One region of the Micromonospora echinospora genome, then DNA from elsewhere that is predicted to be linked to it. Evidence: riboswitches for the same ligand, from Rfam matches in the RefSeq annotation. Region 1 holds a riboswitch; each other region holds the start of a gene.
The links. Region 1 has a riboswitch for cyclic di-AMP ahead of GA0070618_RS18125 (coiled-coil domain-containing protein). Riboswitches for the same ligand answer to the same signal wherever they lie in the genome.
Positions count from the first base shown of each region.

Region 1 (5,540 bases):
GGTGGTCGGCCCGTCGACGGTCTTCGTCGAGTACATCGCCTCGGTGCTGCCGTCCCTCGGGGAGGAAACCGCCACCCTGCACTCCCTCGGCTCCCTCTTCCCCGGCATGTCCGCCACCCGCACGGACCCGCCGGAGGTGGCGGCGGTCAAGGGCTCGCTGCGGATGCGCCGCGTGCTGGAACGCGCGGCCCGGGACGCCGTCCCGGACGGCCCGCAGGAGCTGCGCCTGCTCTACCGGGGGCAGTTGCTCCGGCTGGCCCGTCCCGAGCTGGACGCGATCCGTACCCGGGCGCTGCCCCGGGGCGCCCGCCGCAACGAGGTGCGCCGGGCCGGCTTCGACGGGATCTTCGCCGCGCTCTGGGCGCAGGCCCGCCGGATCGGCGTACCCGGCCTGCCTGAGCAGCGGGTCTTCGAGGACGAGCTGGCCGACCGGACGGAGTTCCGCGAGTTCCTCAAGGCATGGTGGCCGCGCCTGCACCCGCGCCACGTGCTCGGCTGGTTGGCCCGCCCGGAGCGGCTGCGGTCGTACGCCGGGGGGATCCTCTCCGGCGCGGAGATCCGCGCGCTGACGGCGGCCTGGCGGACGCTGGACCGAGACGGGCTGACCATCGCCGACATCGCGCTCCTCGACGAGCTGGACGCGCTGCTCGGCCAACCGATGAAGCCCGCCCGTCGCCGGCGCGACCCGTTCCAGCTCGCCGGCGGGGTCCGGGAGCTGAGCACCTTCGCCGACCGGCAGCGCGCCCAGCGGGCGGCGGCCCGGGAGCGTCCGGCCGACTACCGCGACTACGCGCACGTGGTGGTCGACGAGGCGCAGGACGTGTCACCGATGCAGTGGCGGATGCTCGGCCGGCGGGGTCGGCTCGCGTCCTGGACCGTGGTCGGCGACCCGGCGCAGACCGCCTGGACCGGCGACCCGGCGGAGCTGGCCCGGGCCCGCGACCAGGCGCTCGGCCGGCGCCGGCGGCACGAGTTCACCCTGACCACGAACTACCGCAACTCGGCGGAGATCTTCGCGGTGGCGGCGGCGGAGATCCGTACCGTCCACCCGGACCTGCCGCTGCCGACGGCGGTCCGGTCCACCGGCGTGCACCCGGTGGCGCTGACCGTGCCGGCGGAGCAGCTCGCAACGCGCACGGCCGAGGCGGTCGCCTCGCTGCTGGCGGAGGTGGCCGGCACGGTGGGCGTGATCACGCCGGTGCCCCGCCGGGACGAGGTGGCCGGCTGGCTGGCCCACCTGGACTCGCCGCGCCTCCAGGTGGTGACCAGCCTCCAGGCCAAGGGCATGGAGTACGACGGGGTGGCGCTGGTCGCCCCGAGCGAGATCCGCGCCGACCCGGGTTCGGGCGTGCGCACCCTCTACGTGGCGCTCTCCCGGGCCACCCAGCGGCTCACCACCATCGATCCGGTCGACTGACCCGCCCTGTCCCACCCCGGCCGGCCGCCTCCCGAGGCGTCGCGCTGGTAGCAGGGGTCCCTTGTTACTCATGAATGAGTAACAAGGGACCCCTGCTACCACGCCTGCTTCCGCATTTCCGGGCGCCTTGCCGGCAGTTACTTGCATACATAGCGATGTGAACATACATTGGGTCCGGACCGAACGGGGAACGGAGGGTGAGGGCGTGGGCGCAGGTCATGACCACCACGGCGGGATAGCGCACGCCGCACAACGGCACACCGGCCGACTCTGGGCCGCGTTCGGCCTGCTCGCCACCCTGATGGTGGTCGAGGCGGTGACCGCGCTCGGGACCGGGTCGCTGGCCCTGCTCTCCGACGCCGGCCACATGTTCACCGACGTGCTCGGCATCGGCATGGCGCTGGCCGCGATCACCGCCGCCCGGCGGGCCGGCCGGGATCCGCAGCGCACCTTCGGCCTCTACCGGCTGGAGGTGCTCGCCGCCCTGGCCAACGCGGTCCTGCTCTCCGGGGTAGCGGTCTACGTGCTCGTCGAGGCGGTCCGCCGCTTCGGCGACCCGCCGGAGGTGACCACCGGGCCGATGCTGGTGGTGGCGACGCTCGGCCTGCTGGCGAACCTGGTCGCCTTCGCGCTGCTGCGCGAGGGCGCGAAGGAGAGCATCAACCTGCGCGGGGCGTACCTGGAGGTGGTGGCCGACCTGCTCGGCTCCGTCGGCGTGATCACCGCCGCGGTGGTCATCGCGCTCACCGACTGGTGGTGGGCCGACCCTCTGGTCGCGGTGGCGATCGGGGTCTTCATCCTGCCGCGGACCTGGCGGCTGGGCCGGGCGGCGCTGCGCATCCTGGTCCAGGCCGCGCCGGAGCACCTCCAGGTCAGCGCGGTACGCGACCGGCTGAGCGCCGTCCCGGGCGTGGTCGAGGTGCACGACCTGCACCTCTGGACGCTCACCTCGGGGATGGAGGTGGCCTCGGCCCACCTGACCACCGACCCGGCGGTCGAGGTCGGCAGCGTGCTCGCCGCCGCACGGACCGCGTTGCACGAGGACTTCCACATCGACCACGCCACACTCCAGGTCGAACCCGGCGAATCGCCGGGTGTCTGCGGCCGGGTCGAGTGGTAATTAGGACAGACTTAAATCTGGAAGTGTATTGTCCCGCTATGCCAGTTATGCCGATGTCATCTCGCGGGAGTGGTGTGGCCAACGCTGCCCCTGGGATAGCGGCTTCGGTAGTCTCGGACCCGGTCACCGCCGGGCGGCGCCCTCCGGCGCCTGCGGTGACCGCCGCCTAATCGCCGGTGACGGCGAGCCGGGGAACCATGTTCTTGGGGTGCATCCGCGTGAGCGGTAGGGATCTTCCGTCCCGAACCCGTCAGCTAACCCGGTCGGCGGCTGACGGAAGGACATGTGCATGCCAGTAGTGGCACCCGTACGACGTACCGCCGCCCGGATGGCGGCACTGATCGCCGCGACAGTCGCCCTCGGCGTCGCGGCCACGCCGGCCGTCGTGGCCCCCGCCGCGGCGGCACCTCCACTGACGGCCAGGGCACCCGGGGACGACCCCGAGGGCGGCACCCCGGCACTGCGCGCCCAACTGGAGGCGGCCAGCAAGGGGTGGCTCGACGCGAAGGACGCGCTCGCGAAGTCGGTCACCCGTCAACAGAAGATCAACGAACAGCTGGCCACCATCGAGAAGGACCTGGCGGTCCGCGACCAGAAGGTCGGCGTGATCGCCGGGCTGGCGTACCGGACCGGCCGGCTCGGGCCGGCCTCGGCGTTGCTGACCAGCGACTCACCCGACAGCTTCATGGACCGAGTCGCCGCGCTGGACGCGGTGGCCGCCAACGAGGACCGCGAACTGCGGGGCCTGCTCAGCACCCGGGAGCAGGCCAACCAGGCCAAGGCGGCGCTGAACCGGGAGATCACCGAGCAGCGCAAGCAGGTCGCGGTGATGGAGAAGCGCAAGCAGCAGGCCGAGCAGGCACTGGTGGTCGCCAACCGGAAGGCGGCGGCCAGCACCCCCAGCGGCGGCAGCAACTCGACCCGGTCCGCCACGGCGAAGCCGGCGCCGCGCAACCCCGACGGCTCCTGGCCGCCCGAGTCGTGCAGCGTCAACGACCCGACACCCGCCGACGGCTGCATCACCCCGCGTACGCTGCACGCGCTCAACCAGGCCAAGGCCGCCGGCTTCACCCGGTACGTCTCCTGCTACCGCCCCGGCGGCTCCGGAGAGCACCCCAAGGGCCGGGCCTGCGACTTCGCCGCGCAGAAGAACGGTTTCGGCGGCGACGCCACCGGCGGCGACAAGACGTACGGCGACAACCTGGCGGCGTACTTCAAGAACAACGCCAGCCGGCTCGGCGTCCTCTACGTCATCTGGTACCGGCAGATCTGGCTGCCCAGCAGCGGGTGGAAGTCGTACAGCGGAGCGGGCGGCGACCCGTCCAGCGACCACACCAACCACGTCCACCTGTCGGTCTACTGAGTCACCCGGCGCGGCCCGTCACCCCGGAAGGGGTGGCGGGCCGTCCGCTTTGTCGGCGTGGGGCAGTCACGGGGAACCCGGGCCACGGTAAGAGGAACCGGCGACGACACGTGGCTGCGTGCGCTGCACCCGGCTCGGCGTGTCGTGCGCCTGAGCCGCCCCGACGAGGGCGGCGCGCACCGGTCAGGCGCCGGGCAGCACCTCGGGCTCGGGTGCGGCGGTGGCGCCGGCGAAGTACGGCTCCGGCGCGCCGAAGAGGCCGAGCAGGCCGGTCACCCAGAGCTGCCGGTGGACGAACCGGCTGGGCTCGGTGACGACCAGCTTGACGCCGCTCACCTCGGCGGTCTGGAAGCCGGCGACCATCGCGCTGATCCCGACCGAGTCGATGAAGGTCACCAACCTCATGTTGAGTTCGATCCGCGCCGGGCGGCTCTTGGCGAGCACCTCGACGACGGCTTCGCGTACCTCGTACGCGGTGTCGACGTCGATCTCACCACGCGGGGCGATCTCCAGGACGCCACCGGGCAGGACCGACTGGACAATCGACAGGCTCACGCGAGCACCTCCACTCGCCCGTGTCCGGGCGCCTCATCAGTACGCGGGCCGCGACCGAGAGTATTCCTCCGACAGCCTCGGTCGCCACCCCCGGGGATGAGCAATTCACGGATCAGGAGCGACAAGTCGCCCATTTCCGACGCTCCTTCCCTCCCCGAACACCCGATCCCGGGTTCCGCGCACCAGCACCCAGGTTAGCGGTCGCTTTCCGGGGCGGTGCGCATCCGTCCGTCCGGGCGCGCCTGGACGGTACGGTCCACCTCCCACCAGCCATTGACCGGCCTGCCTAGCATCAGCCCCACCGGAGGAACCGGCATCGACCAAGGAGCCATAGATGATCAAGAGACTGCTCGGACTGGCGGGCGTCGGCGCCCTGCTCGCCCTCGTGCTGGCCTGCGGCTTCGGCGGGGCAGGCGACGACGATGACGATGACGACGACGACTTCGCCCGCGGCGTCGCGGTGGTGACGCTGCGCTGATCCGGAGCGCCCTGTCCGGCCGCCCGGATCCGGGGGACACCGATGACCCTCGGTGATCGACATCACCGGACGGGTTTGTCCGGACGCCGGACGGGGCACGTGGTATCCCGCGTTGGCCCGACCGGGCCGTCCACCCGGACGGGCGACTGACCGACGGGTGGACGCCGACGCGCCGGCCCGACGCCGTGGTCCGCCGTGACCGCCGGTACCCCGAGGAGGTAACCAGGATGATCGGATCCACTCTGCTGGAACGCCGCAGCAGGCCCGAGCGGATCGCGGACCAGGCGTGGCGACACCTGACGTCCGCGGTCAACTCGGCCGGTGACAGCGTGCGCGACACCGCCCGTTCCGCCCGGCGGAACGGGCTCACCTTCGCCGACGACGCGGGCGACCTGGTCGGCACCGCTGCCGAGGAGGCCCGTCGCCGGGCCGTGCGCGCCTTCGACGCGCTCGCCGGCCGCCGGCCCGCGCTGCCCTGGGCACTGCTCGTCGGCGCAGCCCTGGCCGGGGCGGCGATCGGCTGGGCGGCCGGATCGGCGGCACGTGCCGTCGCCGCCCGGGGCGACCGGGAGGCGGAGGACATCGAGTTCGTCGACGTCGACCGCCC
Region 1 covers NZ_LT607413.1:3,999,377-4,004,916, reverse strand. Annotated here, with positions in the region: gene GA0070618_RS18135 (HelD family protein) at 1-1,417, shown strand, start outside; gene GA0070618_RS18130 (cation diffusion facilitator family transporter) at 1,623-2,537, shown strand; cyclic di-AMP (ydaO/yuaA leader) riboswitch at 2,691-2,822, shown strand; gene GA0070618_RS18125 (coiled-coil domain-containing protein) at 2,827-3,900, shown strand; gene GA0070618_RS18120 (STAS domain-containing protein) at 4,084-4,455, opposite strand; gene GA0070618_RS33510 (hypothetical protein) at 4,790-4,933, shown strand; gene GA0070618_RS18115 (hypothetical protein) at 5,161-5,540, shown strand, end outside.

Region 2 (5,540 bases), 2.4 Mb from region 1:
CCCAGCCCGAGACGGTCACCCAGGGTCGTCATGACGAAGCGGAGTGTTCGGAATCCTAGGGCGAGGCGGGCACGCTGTACACCCACGGTCACCACGACATCGCCGAAATGCCGAAAGAGGGAGGTCCCGTGCCCCGACACCATTCCGTCCCGCTCGCTCCGCGTCACCGCCGCGACTGGCGTACGGCTTGGCGGCGCTGCGGCTGCGGCTGCGCCTGGCCCTGCCCGGACCGGTACCTGTCGGTGCCGGTCGAGCCGGCCGTCGCGCCGGCACCGCCCACCTACCCGCAGGTCAGCAACGTGCCGGTGGCCAGTGCCGCCTGGGCGGTGTCCGGGGTCGCCGACGAGTTGCGGGAGGCGTACGTCGCGGTCGGCGCGGCCGTCGTCCTGCTGGAACGGGTGCGGGTCGGTGCCGCGAATCCCGCTCTGCGCGCGGCGCAGCGGGGTGCCGATCACGCGCTGGACCTGGCCGACGAGGCGGAGCGGCTGCTCGGCCTGGGCGTAGCGCGCCTGCGAACGGCTTGCGGACGAGGCGCACCCGGCCACGACGTGGCCGTCACGGTGGAGGCGGTCGTCGTCCGGCTCCGTGCGGCGGCGGACCGGATCGACCGGTTCCCGCACCGGATCAGGGTGGCCGGGGAACAGCTCCGGGCCGCCGGGGAGGACGGCCCGACCGTCGAGGCGGCGACCGGGGAGTGGGCACGGGCCGCCGGGCAGCTCGAACTGACCGCCGCCGCTCTGCGGGAGACCGTCGCCGCGCTCGCGGCGCAGTTTCCCGCCGACGCGGCGGACCCGGCAGGGAGAGGTCGACGGCCGTGATCTACCTGACCGGCAAGCGGCTCGGGCCGCACCAGATCCGGAGCGTGGAATTCGACCGGTGCTGGCGCGGACTCGCACCGGACCAGGTCCGCTCCCATCTCGACCGGGTCGCCGGGGAGGTGGAGCGGCTGCACCGGCACATCCGGGCCGTGGAGGCCGACGGCGACCGGATTCGTCAGGCGCTGCGCTGCTGGCAGTCCGAGTACGCCCAGCGCCGGCCGGCGGACTCCGGCCCTCGGCACGGGCGGTGGTGACGGTGAGCCGTTGGGTCCTGCACCTGCCGCTGACGCTGCCCAGCCGGGCGTACGCCGTCGCCCTCGTGGTGGTGCTGCGCGACTCCCTCGGGCACGTGCCGGAACTGGACTTCGGGGAGGCCACGCTCAGCGCGGAGGACGACCAGTCGCGGCGTACCCGGATCTGGTGTGACGCGCGACTGGGCGACGGACGGCGGTGTGTGCTGCCGATCAGGCACGACGGGAGGTGCCGGTGACCGGTGGGCGCATGGACGGGGCAGCTCCACAGCGTGCCGACGAACTCCCCACCGAGCCGCGCGGAACTCGGGCCGGACCGCCGAACAGGCTGCGAGCTGCGACTTCGGAGCCGGCAGAATGGTCCGGCCAGGGCACCCGCCACGCCAGGATCGTTGGGAGAAGCATGGGCCACGACCACAGCCGTCCCACCGCCGCCGCGCCGCCGCGCGTGCGGCGTGTCCTGATCGCGACCGTGGTCCCGCTCTTCCTGGTGACCCTGGTCGCGGCGTTGGTGCTCTGGCCCCGGGACGCCCCGTCGGTCGGCGGCGGCGAGGACGCGGCCCGCTACCACGGCACGGTGACGCGGGTGGTGACCGAGCCCTGCCCGCCCACGCCGGAGGCCCCGGAGGGGACGACGGAGGGGCCGTGCGGCACCGCCACGGTGACCGTCGACACCGGGCCCGACGCCGGGCAGCAGGTCGAGACGGCGCTGCCCGCCGGGCCGGGATCACCCCGGGTGGAGGTCGGCGACGAGATCGTCCTGGTGGTGCTGACCGACCCGGCCGACCCGACGGTCAGCAGCTATTCCATCGCCGCCCACCAGCGGGGGAAGCCGCTGATCTGGCTGGCCCTGGCGTTCGCCGTCGCCATCGTCGCGTTCGGCCGCTGGCGCGGCCTGGCCGCGCTCGGCGGGCTGGCGGCCAGCTTCGCCATCCTGCTCACCTTCGTGCTGCCCGGTATCGGCGCCGGAGAGTCGCCGCTGCCGGTGGCGGTCACCGGCGCCGCGTTGATCATGTTCGTGGTGCTGTACCTCACCCACGGGGTCACCGCGCAGACCTCCGTCGCGGTCCTCGGCACCCTGGCCAGCCTGGTGCTCACCGGTCTCCTCGGCAGCCTGGCGACCGCGTTCACCCACCTCACCGGGTACGGCTCCGAGGACGCCACCACGCTGTCGATGTTCCAGGCCGACGTCGACCTGCACGGGCTGCTCCTGGCCGGCATCATCATCGGCTCCCTGGGCGTCCTGGACGACGTCACGGTCACCCAGGCCGCCACGGTGACCGAGCTGGCCCGCGCCAACCCCGACCTCACCCGGCTCCAGCTCTACCGCGCGGCCACCCGGGTCGGCCGGGCGCACATCGCCTCGACGGTCAACACGATCGTGCTCGCGTACGCGGGCGCGTCGCTGCCCCTGCTGCTGTTGCTGACCGCCGACACGCGCGGGATCAGCGAGATCGTGACCAGCGAGTTCCTCGCCCAGGAGATCGTCCGCAGCATCGTCGCGACGCTCGGGTTGATCGCCGCCGTGCCGATCACCACCGGCCTGGCCGCCCTGGTGACCACCGCCGGCCGGGGCGGCACGCCGAGCCGCCGCCCGCCCCGGCCCGCCGGTGGACGGGACGACGCCCTCGCCGCCCTCAGCGGTCCCCGTGCCGCCACCGGGGCCACCGATTCCGCCGCCGGGCCGGGCCGCCCAGGGAACACGGATCCGGCATGGTAGAACTCCACAGAGTGACCGCCAATCGTATGATCTTGACAAATGTGACAGGAGTGACGGAAAGCAATAGGGAAATAACGCTTTTGGTCGGGATCCGGGCGTAGAACCCCACGCCCACTGTCAGGTAACCTCGCTGCCGGTTACCGCCGAAGGCGCGCACCGGCGCCAGCGGGGCCACCGCCTAATCGCCCACCGGCGAACCGGGGAACCAGGTTCATGGGGTGCATCCGCGTCAGCGGTAGGGGCCACTTCCGCCCCGAACCCGTCAGCTAACCCGGTCGGCGGTCGACGGAAGGGAACACTGTGACGGCACCCCTGCGCCGCTGGCTGAAACCTGTCGTGGCCGTGCTCGCCGCCTTCGCCGTGGCCGCCGTGCCCGCGCCGGCCATGGCGGAACCATCGAGCCCGTCCGGGCACGAAGGAGAGCAGCCGAAGCTCCTCAACGAGGTGATCGAGGAGACGAACCGCAGCTACACCCAGGCACAGGCGAAGCTGAAAGCCTCGAAGGACCGCCAGCTCAAGCTCCTGATGGAGGTCGACCGGACCCGGAACGAGCTGAAGGCGCTCACCCCGCAGGTGGCGACGATCGCCGTGCGGTCCTACATGACCGGCCGGGTCGGCCCCGCCTCCATGCTGCTGGACGCCAACACCCCCGACTCGTTCGTCAAGCGGGCCGGCGCGCTGGACGAGATGAACATGGTCAACAGCAAGAAGGTCGCCGCGGTCACCGCCGCCAAGAACCAGGCGGAACTGGCCAAGAAGGCGCTCGACGCCGAGGTCATGGAGGAGCAGAAGCAGGCCGACATCCTGAAGAAGCGCAAGCGCGAGGCGGAGAAGTCCCTCGCCCTGGTCGGCGGCATCGGGTTGACCGGTGGCCTGGTGGACGCCACCTCCCCGATCGCCCGGCCGGGTCCCGGCCGGGACAGCAACGGCAACTGGCGTCCGCTGGGCTGCACCGAGGACGACCCGACCACCGGCGGCTGCATCACCCCGCGCACCCTGCACATGTACAAGGAGGTCAAGCGGGCCGGCTTCGACATGTTCGTCGGTTGTTACCGTCCCGGCGGGCCGTACGAGCATCCGAAGGGGCGGGCCTGCGACTGGTCGCTCCAGAAGCGTGGCTTCAGCCGGTGGGACACCACGGCCGAACGGATGTACGGCAACAACCTGACCGCGTTCCTGGTCCGTAACGCCGACGTGCTCGGCATCTACTACGTGATCTGGAACAAGCAGATCTGGTTCCCGGCGAGCGGCTGGAGTTCGTACAGCGGTCCCTCGGACCACACAGACCACGTACACGTCTCCATGCTCTGACCCACCGCGCCGATTCGGGCCCCGCCTCCGTTCGACCGGAGGCGGGGCCCATTCGCGTGACCGGCCGGAGCCGGGCGGGTCAGGGGCAGGCCGAGGAGGCGGCCGGACCGGCGGCGAGAGCGACATCCTCGGTGGCGGGAATGGAGCGGACCACCCGCACCTCGCCGGCGGCCAGCCGGTACGACATGCCGACCACCGCGCACCGCCCCTCCCGCACCGCCCGGTTGAGCGTCACCGAGCGCTCCAGCAGCACCTCGACGGTGTGGTCGATGTGCATGTCGACGATCCCGTCGATGTCGTCGACGCCCTGCCGGGCGGCCTGGCGGAGGCTGGGCACCACCGCCCCCACGACCGCCCCCAGGTAACCGGGGGGCGTCGTCCCGGCGCCGTCGGCCTCCCGGGCGGCCTGCACCGCTCCGCAGGAGTCGTGGCCGAGGACGACCACCAGCGGCGTCTCCAGGACGCTCACCGCGTACTCGATGCTGCCGAGCACCTCGGTGCCGACGATGTGCCCGGCGGTCCGGACGACGAAGAGGTCACCGAGGCCCCGGTCGAAGATGATCTCGGCGGCCAGCCGGGAGTCGGAGCAGCCGAGCACGACCGCGAAGGGGTGCTGCCCGTCGGCGACGGCAGCCCGGTGCCCGGCATCCTGGTTGGGGTGCAGCGGGTTGCCGGTGACGAAGCGCCGGTTGCCCGACTGCAACTCGACCAGCGCCTGTGCGGGACTCGCCGGAGGCTGCTGTCCACCAGGAACGGCCATGACTCAATCCACCCCTTCTCCGGACCGGGACCGCACGCCCGACGCGGCTGACACGGCCAGCCACCACGGTCACACGGAGCGCAAACTACGTCAAGGGATACGTGATCTGCGTTTCAGGTGTTGACAGCGGAGGGCGCGACGCCGAATGCGAAGGGAAGGTCATAACATGACGGTCATGGCGACGACGCAGCGTGAGAACGGGAGCCAGCGGAACTGGACCTTCCTCACGAACCACGCACACGTACTGCTCGCCATCGCCCGTAACCCCACCGCCCGGCTGCGCGACGTCGCCGACGAGGTGGGCGTGACCGAACGGGCCGCGCAGGCGATCGTGGCCGACCTGGAGGCCGGGGGCTACCTCCAACGCACCCGGGTCGGTCGGCGCAACGAGTACACCGTGAACCCGGCCGGGCGCTTCCGGCACCCCGCCGAGGCGTACCAGCACGTGGGTGCCCTGCTCGCGCTCTTCACCGAACCGGGCGACACCGGTCCGGCCGCCGCCGGCCCGCTGCCCTCCTGACCCGGTCCGTCGCCCCTGGACGGTCCACACCGGATTGACGAACGCGACGCGGAGCCACGCGTCGGCGGCGGCGCGACCAGGGACGATGCGACGGGGGCGACCGGTGGATCCGGTCACACCACGGTCTCCGACGGGCAACCGGACGGATCGGGCGTTAGGT
Region 2 covers NZ_LT607413.1:1,619,019-1,624,558, forward strand. Annotated here, with positions in the region: gene GA0070618_RS07210 (hypothetical protein) at 129-818, shown strand; gene GA0070618_RS07215 (DivIVA domain-containing protein) at 815-1,072, shown strand; gene GA0070618_RS07220 (hypothetical protein) at 1,075-1,308, shown strand; gene GA0070618_RS07225 (YibE/F family protein) at 1,473-2,789, shown strand; cyclic di-AMP (ydaO/yuaA leader) riboswitch at 2,955-3,085, shown strand; gene GA0070618_RS07230 (coiled-coil domain-containing protein) at 3,090-4,100, shown strand; gene GA0070618_RS07235 (carbonic anhydrase) at 4,180-4,860, opposite strand; gene GA0070618_RS07240 (helix-turn-helix transcriptional regulator) at 5,027-5,380, shown strand.
Region 2: it holds a riboswitch for cyclic di-AMP, as region 1 does, so the genes downstream of both, GA0070618_RS07230 (coiled-coil domain-containing protein) here and GA0070618_RS18125 (coiled-coil domain-containing protein) in region 1, are expected to answer to the same signal.

Region 3 (5,540 bases), 3.9 Mb from region 1:
GGAGGAGTTGCTCGCGGCGGACCGCTCCCGCACCGGCCGGCAGCACGTCTGGGGCACCGACGCCAGCCGGGCGATGAGCCTCGTCGACTGCGTCAACCGCTCCGACGCGCTGATCTCGGACGTCTCCGGGGTGATCTCCGACTACCTCTACTCCGGCAAGCCGTACGCGGTCACCGACATGGGCGCGGACGGCGACGCGTTCACCGAGCGCTTCCCGCTGGCCCGCTCCGGCTACGTGCTGCGCCGGGACCTGGCCGACGTCGACGGCGTGCTGGAGCAGCTGCTCGGCACCGACCCGCTGGCCGAGGCGCGCTGGGCGATGCGCACCCACTACCTGGGTGACTTCCCGATCGAGTCGTACGCCGAGGGCTTCCTGGCGGCGGCCCGGGCGCACCTCGCGCCGGCTGCCGTTCCGGCCACCCACCCCGACCAGGCGGACCAGCCGGTCGGCGCGTAGCTGTCTGTGGTGGTTGGTAGCAGGGGTCCCCTGTTACTCCTTTCTGAGTAACAGGGGACCCCTGCTACCACCCGGCCGGCGGTTACGACCGTGGCGTGGGCTCAGGCGGAGTAGCCCCGGGTGGCGGCCCAGTGCGCCAGGCTGATCGTGGTCATCCAGTACGAGCCGGCGGCGGCGTTCGCCGGGTCCGCGATCTTGACGGTCCGGCCGTTGTCCCGGTAACCGACCACGGTCAGGTAGTGCCCGCCGGGGTAGGAGTGCCAGCCACCGGCGACGTCGGTGGCGGAGCCGGCGATGTTGACGACGACGGCGTACCCGTTGCCGACCGCCCGCACCACGTCGGCCTGGAGCCGGTCCATCTGGGCCGGCGTGGCCGCGCTACCGGGGATCGTCCTGGTCCGGTAGACGTCCCGGCCGACCAGGTCGTTCAGGACGCGGGTGGTGTCCTCGGCGGAGTTGGTGCCGGCCTGGGTGGTGTTGAGCCGCTGGGCGAGGTCGTCCTGGCTGCGGACGACGTCCCGGGCGGTCAGCGCGATCCGGGTGGCGGCCGGGCCGCAGTAGTAGAAGGTGGTCTGCTCCTGGTACTGGATGTCGAGCACCTTCGACGCGGGCGGCTTCGGCGGGGTGGGGCTGGCCGTCAGGTCCGGGTTCGACGAACCGGTGGCGGTGGGCGACGCGGACGGGGTGGCCGGCGGGGTGGTGGCGACGGCCGACGGGCTGGCCGGGGACGCGGTGGCACGGCCGTGCTGCCGCGAGGCGGCGGTCGACCGGTCCGGCTCGGCCGCCGTGGCGACGGTGTCCTCGCGGTGCGCCGGCGGGTCGGGGTCGACGAGCAGGACGCCGGCGGTGGACGCCGCCACCAGCACCGCCGCCGAGGCGGCGACCTGGTACGACCGGCGGGCTGGGAACAGGTTGAACGGTCGCGGGACCGGGTACTTCACGGGTTCCTCCACGGAAGACAGGGGTGGAGAGCGGCGCACCCGGTCGACGCACGGCGGACCGTGCGTGGGGTCGACGTCGGTGTGGGGTGCCCGCTCGGACGGCGTCCGGGGGTGGACGCCGGAGTCAGTGCCGGCGGCGCGGGCGGACGGCCGGCGGCACCGGGGCACCGTGGAGGAGCCGGGTAACGGGGGCGTACGGCACGAGGTACTCCTTCCGATACCGCCTACCGGGTTAGCTGACGGATTCGGGCGGGAAGATCGCCCTACCACGGGTCGGCCCCGCGGATTCACCCCGGACGTACGTGGGTCCCCGGCTCGTTGCGCACGATTAGGCGGGCCGGCGCGGTGTCGCCCTTTGCGACCTACGACCGCACCAGACGGGCCGACACTACTGACGCCGCAATCCACTGCCAACCCCCGTGAGCTGGGCAAACCGCACAGCACACCCGGAAGTCGGGTACGTTCACGCGCTGACGTCGCTCAATGGGACGACCGGTTCCCCGAGTACCGTCGGGCGATTTCCGGACGGCATCGGCACAACCACCTCGGCGCACTCGACGCGGAACGGGACGCCCGGGGTCGAAGGTGCGGGAAACCGGGGCGTGGCCCGGGTCACGTCACGATCCGGTCACGCTCGCGCCGAGCGCGGCACGCCGGCCGGCGCGATCCGGCCGACCGCGCATCCCACATCTGCCCCGGCGGGGTCATCCCACCCGCGCCGGCCGCCACCGGGCGGCGAGGCGAACCGCACCGGGCAGCCGCCGGGGCGCGACGACCGTCCGGGTGCTCGCCCGGAGCCGTTCCGCCGCGAGGGACGCCTCCGCCGCCAGGGACCGCGCCGCCGTCGCGGCGACCTCCGCCTGCCGCCAGGCCACCCGTTCCCGCTCGGCCGCCGTCCGGTACTCCACCCGCCGCAGGTCGCGGACCACCCGGTGCAGGACCGCTTCCTGCACGACGGGGTGCAGCCGCGGATCCCAGCCGTTACGGCGGGCGAACACGTCGCTGAGCTGCCGCACCGACAGGTCGCCCCGCCAGTAGGCGGCCATCGCGGCCCGGTGCAGGAAGCGTTCCCGGGCGACGTACTCGGCCGGGGTGCGGGGTGTCCGGGGGGCGGGCAGGGCGGCGGCCCCGGCGAAGCGACGGGCGGCGGTCTCCGCCTCGTCGTACGCCCGCCAGGCCTGGTCGACCCGTTCCTGCGCGGTGAGCCACCGCTCCCGGCGGCGGCGGGCGGTCCGGGCGGCACCGGCCGCCGCGACGGCCACCTCCTCGGCGTACCGGCGCAGGTCCGCCGGGTCGGGGGCGGCGGGGTCGGCGGCAGCGGCAGCCGGCGGGGAGAGCGTCGGCTCCCGCTCGGGGCGGGCCACCAGGACGGTGAGCACGGTCAGGGCGAGCACGAGCAGGGCGGACCAGATGGCGGCCGCCCGGGGCACGTCGACCAGGAACTCGTAGAGAACGACGTCCACGTCGGCACCTCACGGGACACGGGAGCGGGTGGGGGCCGCACACCTCGGGCGCCGGGTCCGCTGGCGGCGGAGCCGGGACCCCCGTCGGCGGGTGCGGGGTGAGGTTCGTCGGGTCAGCTTCTCCCCGGGGGCAGGACACCCGGGATGGACGGATCAGCGACGTGGTGGGGCCCGGGAACCGACCACGCCGGCGTCGGTGGCGGCCAACGGCCGGACCGGCCGGTGTCCGGTCGACACCGGCCCGGCCGGCGGGGCGTCGGTCGCGGTGGCCGGACCGGTGGCGACGAGCGGCGTCTGGTGGTGGGTGTCCGGCCCGGCGGCGCGGACGGTGCTCGTGGTGCTGTCGGCGACCCGGCCGGAGGGCGAGGACGGCGCCAGCACGTCGTGGGCGACCGGGCCGGCGAGCGGGGACGTGCCCGGCACCCGGTGGGCGACCCGCTCCGTGGTGACGGGTGCGCCCCGGTCGACGGGGGACCACTCGGCCGGGGCGGGTGGACTCCCGGCGGGGAGGCCCCCGGCGAGGCCGCCGCTCAGCGCGAGGGCGACCGCCACGGCGAGGCTGGTGAACACCCGCAACGCCCGGCGCACCGACCACCAACGGAGGCAGCCGAGCACGACGGGAGGCACGGGAAGCAGATTACCCCGGTCGTCGGGCACCCGCGTCGATGCCGGCCGGGTCGGATTCCCCGGCCTGGTCACCGGGCGGGACGTCGGCGTGTCCCTCCCGGTCGACGCCGGCGGCCCGCTGCCGGGGCGCGACGGTCGCCGGCCGTCCCCCGGTCGCGGACGGCCCGTCGGCCGTCGTCGCGGGGCTCCCGGTGGGGGCGCGCTTCCGGCTGGGGGCGAGCAGCCGCATCATCGGGGTCTCCACCCACCGGTACAGCAGCCAGGCCAGCAGGAGGTTCAGCAGCAGGAAGCCGACCGCCACCAGTGGCCCCCTCCAGCCGGTGAAGCCCACGCCGTGGTCGCCGGTGAGCCGGAGGATGGTGACCATCACGAAGACGTGCACCAGGTAGAAGGCGAAGGAGACCTCGCCGAGCCAGACCAGCGGCCGGGAGCGCCACGGCGAGGGCAGGCCCCGCACGTCGGCCCGGGCCGCCGAGGTGATCACCAGGATGTACGCGGCCGACAGCAGCGCCGCCCAGAACTCGGCGCGGATCCACTCACCGGCCACCGCCCAGGTGACCACGAAGATCAGGCTGGCCAGCGGCAGGCCGGGGCCGCGCCAGTGGCCGCGCCGCATCAACTCGGCCGCGGCGACGCCCATCCAGAACTCGGTGGAACGCACCAGCGGGAAGATCTGGGTGAACCACCACCGGCTCTCCTCCGGCACCAGGAGCTGCCCCGGCCAGAGCGCGAGGATCACCAGCGGCACCGCCACGACCACGGCCCAGAGCGCCACCGACGGCGTCCGGCGCAGCGCCGGCAGCACGAACGGCAGACAGAAGTAGAAGAACAGTTCGCAGGAGAGCGACCAGCTCACCGTGTTGACACTGTAGAAGTAGCCGGGAGTCGGGTTCCAGGCCTGCACGAGCAGGAGGTTCTGCACCGCCGCCGAGGGGTTCACCGGGTCGGCGAACCAGAGCCCGACCAGCAGCACCACCGCCCACATCAGCAGGTGGTTCGGGTAGATCTTGGCCAGCCGGCGGCGCCAGAACGCCCACTTCGTGTCCTGCTCACGGGCCGACCAGACCAGCACGAACCCGCTGAGCACGAAGAAGAACTGCACCCCGGAGAGACCCAGGGTGAACAACTGGTCCACCACGGCCTTGAACTCCGGCTCGACGATGATCCGCATCGTCCCGACGTGGAAGCCGAAGACCAGCATCGCCGCGATCCACCGCAGTCCGGTCAGGGACGGCAGGCGGGACAGGGACCGGTCGGCCCCGGGCGTCGGGGTGAGGCTGGTCATGACACCGCCCGCGGATACGGCTCGCGGATCGGCATGCGGGTTCTCCCGTCGGTCGGCCGGCGTACGCCGGGATTGGTCACATGGGGCGGAACCGGTCGCCGCCGCCCCGCCGGGCACCCTACCCCGACCATCCGCCTCTCGTACGTGTGTACGACAGGTGGGTAGGATCGGCCGGGTGGCCGACATCGCGTACCAGCCCTCGATGCTGGACCTCACCGACTCCGGCCCCGCTCTGGAGCCGCTGGCCGGGCGGGTGCGCCGGCACGAGCTGGGCCGGGGCGCCTGGGTCGACCACCTGCCCGGCTGGGTGCAGGGCTCCGACCCGGTCCTCGCCACGCTCCTGCGGGAGGTGCCCTGGCGGGCCGAGCGCCGCCGGATGTACGACGCCGAGGTCGACGTACCCCGGCTGCTCTGCTGGTACGCCGCCGGCCGCCCCCTGCCCCATCCCGTGCTGACCGAGGCCCGCGCGGCGCTCAACCGGCACTACGCCGCCGAACTCGGTGAGGAGTTCGTCACCGCCGGCATGTGCCTCTACCGGTCCGGCCGGGACAGCGTCGCCTGGCACGGCGACACCATCGGTCGGGGCGCGCACGCGGACACCATGGTGGCGATCGTCTCGTTCGGCACGCCCCGCCCGCTGCTGCTGCGCCCGCGCGGCGGCGGGACCGGCCCGCGCTTCCCGCTCGGCCACGGCGACCTGGTCGTCATGGGCGGCTCCTGCCAGCGCACCTGGGAACACGCCGTCCCGAAGACCAACCGCCCGGTCG
Region 3 covers NZ_LT607413.1:146,581-152,120, forward strand. Annotated here, with positions in the region: gene GA0070618_RS00625 (CDP-glycerol glycerophosphotransferase family protein) at 1-457, shown strand, start outside; gene GA0070618_RS00630 (C39 family peptidase) at 559-1,410, opposite strand; cyclic di-AMP (ydaO/yuaA leader) riboswitch at 1,605-1,743, opposite strand; gene GA0070618_RS00635 (hypothetical protein) at 2,103-2,861, opposite strand; gene GA0070618_RS00640 (hypothetical protein) at 3,015-3,488, opposite strand; gene GA0070618_RS00645 (acyltransferase family protein) at 3,499-4,773, opposite strand; gene GA0070618_RS00650 (alpha-ketoglutarate-dependent dioxygenase AlkB) at 4,976-5,540, shown strand, end outside.
Region 3: it holds a riboswitch for cyclic di-AMP, as region 1 does, so the genes downstream of both, GA0070618_RS00630 (C39 family peptidase) here and GA0070618_RS18125 (coiled-coil domain-containing protein) in region 1, are expected to answer to the same signal.

Region 4 (5,540 bases), 1.9 Mb from region 1:
GCTCCGCTCGGTGAAGCCGGCGCAGGACCGCGACGGCCAGCAGGTCGAGCCGGTCACGGGCTGAGCCGAGCCGCTCGGACTCGCGCCCGTCGGGCCGGCCTGGGCCCGCGCCGGGAGACCCACCCCTACCGACGCTGTGGAGCTGCCCCGTCTGCGCTACCCGTGACCGCGGCTAGCACAGACGGGGCAGCTCCACAGCTACGTCGTGGTGACCCCAGGGCCTGCGGCGAGGCCGTGGTGTTCCTGCACGGCGTGGTCGGCGAGATGGTGCCGAAGAACATCACCCTGGCCCTCGACGATGTCCTGACCGCCATCGTTGGCGGCGCCTGCACGGTGGGTGTCCGCATGATGTCCGGAGCGTCATACGAGGCCCCCTCGCCTTGATATCGGCCCGTTGCTTCCCTAATGTGGGGCACCGGCCGCTGTGGATCGTCTGCCCCGCCATCCTCTCCCTCGCGGGGCGCCCGGTGGTCTGGTCGCCAAAGGAGTTCGGTGCCGGTGGCAACCCTGCCCCCTCAGCGTCACGCACCGGATCGGCTCCCCACTCGTCCGGGTGGGTTGCGCCGGTTCGTTCGCACCCTCGTCACCCTGTCCGCCGCCGCCGTGGTCGGTGCCGGCCTGCTCGCTGCCCCCGCGTACGCCGCGCCCACCCCCGAGGAAATCGAGGCGCAGATCGACAAGCAGTGGGAGCAGTTGGAGCCCACGATCGAGAAGTACAACGAGGTCCGCAGCCAGCTCAAGGTCAACCAGAAGAAGTCGGCCGACCTCGAGAAGAAGATCGAGCCGCTCGCGTTGCAGAGCGACATGGCGATGAACCGGATCGGGGCCCTGGCCTCCCGGCACTACATGACCGGCCCGTCCCAGGAGATCGGCGCGCTGCTGGTCAGCGCCAAGCCGGGCACCCTGGCCGAGCAGATGGGCATGCTCGACCGACTCGCCGCCCACCAGCGCAAGGAACTCCAGGGCGTGGTGGAGATCCGGACCAAGTACGAGGTCGAGAAGCAGAAGCTGGACACCATCATCACCAGCCAGACCCAGCAGGAGAAGGACCTGGCGGCGAAGAAGACCAAGATCGATGCGGAGATCAAGCGGCTGCGGGCGTCCATGCCGAAGACCGCAGTCAGCGCCCCCGGCTGCCCGCTCATCAAGGGCGTGATCAGCAGCGCCGCCAACACCGCCATCAGGACGGCCTGCGCCCAGGTCGGTGACCCGTACGTCTGGGGCGCCACCGGGCCGAACTCCTTCGACTGCTCCGGGCTGACCCAGTACGCCTACAAGGCCGCAGGCATCCACCTGACCCACTTCACCGGTGCGCAGTGGCGCGAGACGAAGGTGATCAGCCGCGCCGAGGCACGCCCCGGTGACCTGGTCTTCTTCTTCAGCGACCTGCACCACGTCGGGCTCTACCTGGGCAACGGCATCATGGTGCACGCCCCGCGAGCCGGCAAGCCGGTGCAGGTGGCCAGCATCAACCACATGCCGGTCGCAGGCTTCCGCCGCCCCTACTGACCGAGTCTCCCGAAGGGGTCCCCGGCCGACGGCCGGGGACCCCTTCGCATCGGGCGAACGACCGACGCCCACAGTGGTTACTGTCGGAAATTAGCAGATAGCACTCCCGCGAACCGTGTTGCGGATCGACGACGGTCGTCTCTAACCTCGGCACTTGCCGAGCCGGTGACAGGTCCGCCAGTCCGAGGCGGCAACGGCTCGACACCGCCGAGTCGCACGACGGCGGCCGTCTGCTGGAGAAGGAGCCGGCCGACCGGCACGTCGCCACAACGAGAAACGTCGCCACAGCACGAGCGAGCCGGGGAACCACCAGCACCATCGGGGTGAATCCGTACCCAAGGTAGGGCGCTCCCTTCCCGCCCGAACCCGTCAGCTAACCCGGTAGGCGGTCAACGGAAGAAGGAGTCAGGAGCCCGGTGGCACACCATGCCCCGCGGCGATCGTCCGTCCGGACGGCCCCGGCTGCCCGGACGACGGCTGCGCCGCGTCCATGCTGGTCCCGCTTCACCACCGTCGTCACCGTCCTCGTCGGAGCCACCGTCCTCGTGACGGGCGGCGCCGGCGTGGCCCACGCCGAACCCTCGGTCGCCGAGATCGAACGCCAGATCGACCGGGAGTGGAACGCCCTCGAACCGGTCATCGAACAGCACAACGCCACCCGCCAGGCGCTCACCGTCAAACGACGGGAGGCGGGTGCGCTCGCCGCCCGGATCGGGCCGCTGAGCCGTCAGGTCGACCAGGCCATGAGCAAGGTCGGCGGGCTCGCGGTACGGGCGTACAAGGGGGAGAACGCCTCCGCCCTCAACGCCATGCTGGCGAACCCGACACCGGCCACCGTCGTCCACCAACTCGAACTGCTCGACCAGTTCGCCCGTCGGCAGCAGGCCGACATCCGCCACGTGGTCGAACTGCGGGACCAGCTCAGCGCCCGCAAGGCTCCGCTGGACCGGCTGGTCACGCAGCTCAGCCAGGCCGAACGCCAGTTGGACGCGAAGCGACGGCAGATCGACGCCGACATCGCCCGCCTCCAGAAGATGCGCCTGGAGGCGTACGGCAGCGGCGCTGGCACCAGCCTGCGTCCCGCCCCCTGCCCGGCCGCCTACCCGGGTGGCGCCGCCGGAAAGGCTGTCACGTTCGCGTGTGCGCAGATCGGCAAGCCCTACGTCTGGGGTGCCGAGGGGCCGAACGCGTACGACTGCTCCGGGCTCACGCTCGCCGCCTGGGCCCGGGCCGGGGTCGCCCTGCCACACAACGCGGCCCAGCAGCGACGGGTGACCGCCCGGGTGGGCCGGAGCGAACTACGTCCCGGTGACCTCGTCTTCTACTACTCCGACCTGCACCACGTCGGCATGTACGTCGGCAACGGCTGGCTGGTGCACGCCTCGCGGGCCGGCGCGCCGGTGAAGATGAAGCGGGTCGACGACGGCCCGGTGCACAGTTACGGCCGCCCCGGCTGAGGTGGTAGCAGGGGTCCCCTGTTACCGCTTTCTGCGTAGCAGGGGACCCCTGCAGGCACCCGGCGAAGCGACGCGCGCCCCACCGGCAGAACGACGGGTGGCGGGAAGGCGGGTGGAGTCAGCGAGTGGGCCAGGTGCGCCAGTTCCGCCAGGCCCGACTCGGGGTGGGACCGCGCTGCCCCTGGTAGCGGGAGCCGTAGACGGCGGAGCCGTACGGGTGCTCGGCCGGGGAGGAGAGTCGGAAGATGCAGAGCTGTCCGATCTTCATACCGGGCCAGAGCGTGATCGGCAGGTTGGCCACGTTGGAGAGTTCGAGCGTCACGTGGCCGGAGAAACCCGGGTCGATGAAACCGGCGGTCGAGTGGGTGAGCAGGCCGAGCCGGCCCAGACTCGACTTGCCCTCCAGCCGGCCGGCGAGCTGGTCGCCCAGCGAGATGACTTCGAGGGTGGAGGCGAGCACGAACTCGCCGGGGTGCAGCACGAAGGGTTCGCCTTCGGGCACCTCCACCAGGGATGTGAGATCGTCCTGCTGCATCGCCGGGTCGATGTGCGTGTAGAGGTGGTTGTTGAAGACCCGGAAGAGCCGGTCCAGGCGTACGTCGATGCTGGAGGGCTGCACCAGACTCGCGTCGAACGGTTCCAGCGCCAGCGTGCCAGCCTTGATCTCGCTGACGAGGTCCCGGTCGGAGAGCAGCATCGCACCACCATATCTAGTGCCGCAGTCGCCCCGATCCGGTGGGTGACCAGCGCGTCGGGCTGCTCTCTCGTACGTGTGTTCGATAGAATGTCGGTATGGCTTCCTGGTCCGAGTTCGCCACCGACGAGCCCCGCCTCGCCGACGCGATCCGCCTTCTCCTGCAGCAGTACGGCCCCGGTTTCGGCTACCTGGCCACGGTCCGGGCCGACGGTGGCCCCCGGGTCCACCCGGTCTCCCCGGTCATCACCGACGAGGGGCTCTTCTGCTTCGTCATCGACTCCCCGAAGCGCCGCGATCTGGAGCGCGACGGGCGGTACGCGCTGCACTCGTTCCCTCCGGAGGAGAGCGACGACGAGGCGTACGTGGCCGGGCACGCCCGGCCGGTCACCGACCAGGCCCGGGTGGCCCGGCTGGCGGAGTGCTTCCGGGCCGAGCCGCGGGCGGACTGGCGGTTGTTCGAGTTCACCGTCGACGTGGCGATGCTCGCCCGACGCGATCACGTCGGGCCGGAGGCTCCCGGTGCGGGGCAGGGCGGTCCGGCGGTCCAGGTCTGGCTGGACCCTCGGGCACGTGACTCGCCGGTCGGTCAGCCGTCCGCACCAGGACCACGGGTCGGGCGGCGGCGGGCCGCGCACCGGGCCGCGGCCTGAGCCCGGAAACGCCGGTGCCGGCTCCGTGGGACGGAGCCGGCACCGGACGGTACGTCAGGAGCGTCAGGCAGCGCGGTAGGCGTTCCATGCGGTCAGCATGCGGCTGGCCTGGCCCGCGGTGAACTGGTACATGCACGAGTCGTAGGTGTAGTCCATGAAGTTGGTGATCGGGTCCACACCGGCGGTGGTGCAGGTGTCCCGGCCGGTCGGGCACTCGAACGCCGGCGACGCCTCCGCCGGGGTGTCCGAGACGCTGTCGCCGGAGCCGGAGCAGCCGCCCTGGAAGGTGTGGTACAGGTTCAGCCAGTGGCCGACCTCGTGGGTGCCGGTGTCGCCCTGGTTGTAGTTGGTGGCGGTGCCGCCCGGCAGCGACTCGCTCAGCACGACGACGCCGTCCATGCTGCTGAGCCGGCGGGTCGGGAAGGTCGCCCAGCCGAGCAGGTCGTCGCTCAGCTCGCCGAGGTAGATGTTGAGGGTGCCCTTGCCGCCCTCACGCAGCGAGGTCTTCATCGAGCGCTCGGCCGAAGAGCCCTGCACGATCGGGTACCACGCCGGGTTGGTGACCCGGTTGATCTTCTGCAGCTGGAAGGCGAACGCGGTGGCCGTGCCGCCGGTCGCACCGCTGAAGGACTGGTTCAGCACGCTGATCTGCGAATTGACCATCGAGTCCGGGATATTGCCCCCAGCCCGGGTGCTGTCCCGCTGGATCACGTGCACCACGACCGGGATCGTGATCGAGGCGTTCGCCACCGGACCCTGCTTCAGGTCGGTCCGCTTGGCCCGGGCGGCCAGCACGGCGGCAAGGTCCGCCTCGCGCTCACGGACCTGCTGCGGGCTCAGCTCGTTCGGCTCGTGCTTGGCGATGCCACCGAGCTTGATCTTCGAGTGGGCATGGGTGTCGGCCGGCTCGACGCAGGCCTCGTCCGCGTGGTCCGCATGGGCCGCCGCAGGAGCGACACCGATTGCCGCCGTGCTGAGCAGCAGGGCGAGGGTCGTGGTGGCGACGCCGGCCACACGCCGGGTCAACAGGTTAGGACGAAGGCCCATGTGTCCACCTCTTTCTGCCGGCGTGACCAGAGGCGTGTCACACCGAGGCTGAGAATCTTGGGCAGAGGTTACAGCCGATCGACACATTTGAGAATGGGCATGTGTTGCTGCGTTGTAACGTCTGGCCACGTCCGGGTCGGTGAAGCTCGGGTGCTGTCGCCGAGGTCGCACGTCCTGGCC
Region 4 covers NZ_LT607413.1:2,067,020-2,072,559, reverse strand. Annotated here, with positions in the region: gene GA0070618_RS09475 ((Fe-S)-binding protein) at 1-64, shown strand, start outside; gene GA0070618_RS33390 (hypothetical protein) at 235-384, shown strand; gene GA0070618_RS09470 (C40 family peptidase) at 493-1,509, shown strand; cyclic di-AMP (ydaO/yuaA leader) riboswitch at 1,780-1,912, shown strand; gene GA0070618_RS09465 (C40 family peptidase) at 2,055-2,966, shown strand; gene dcd (dCTP deaminase) at 3,085-3,663, opposite strand; gene GA0070618_RS09455 (pyridoxamine 5'-phosphate oxidase family protein) at 3,759-4,313, shown strand; gene GA0070618_RS09450 (zinc metalloprotease) at 4,377-5,360, opposite strand.
Region 4: it holds a riboswitch for cyclic di-AMP, as region 1 does, so the genes downstream of both, GA0070618_RS09465 (C40 family peptidase) here and GA0070618_RS18125 (coiled-coil domain-containing protein) in region 1, are expected to answer to the same signal.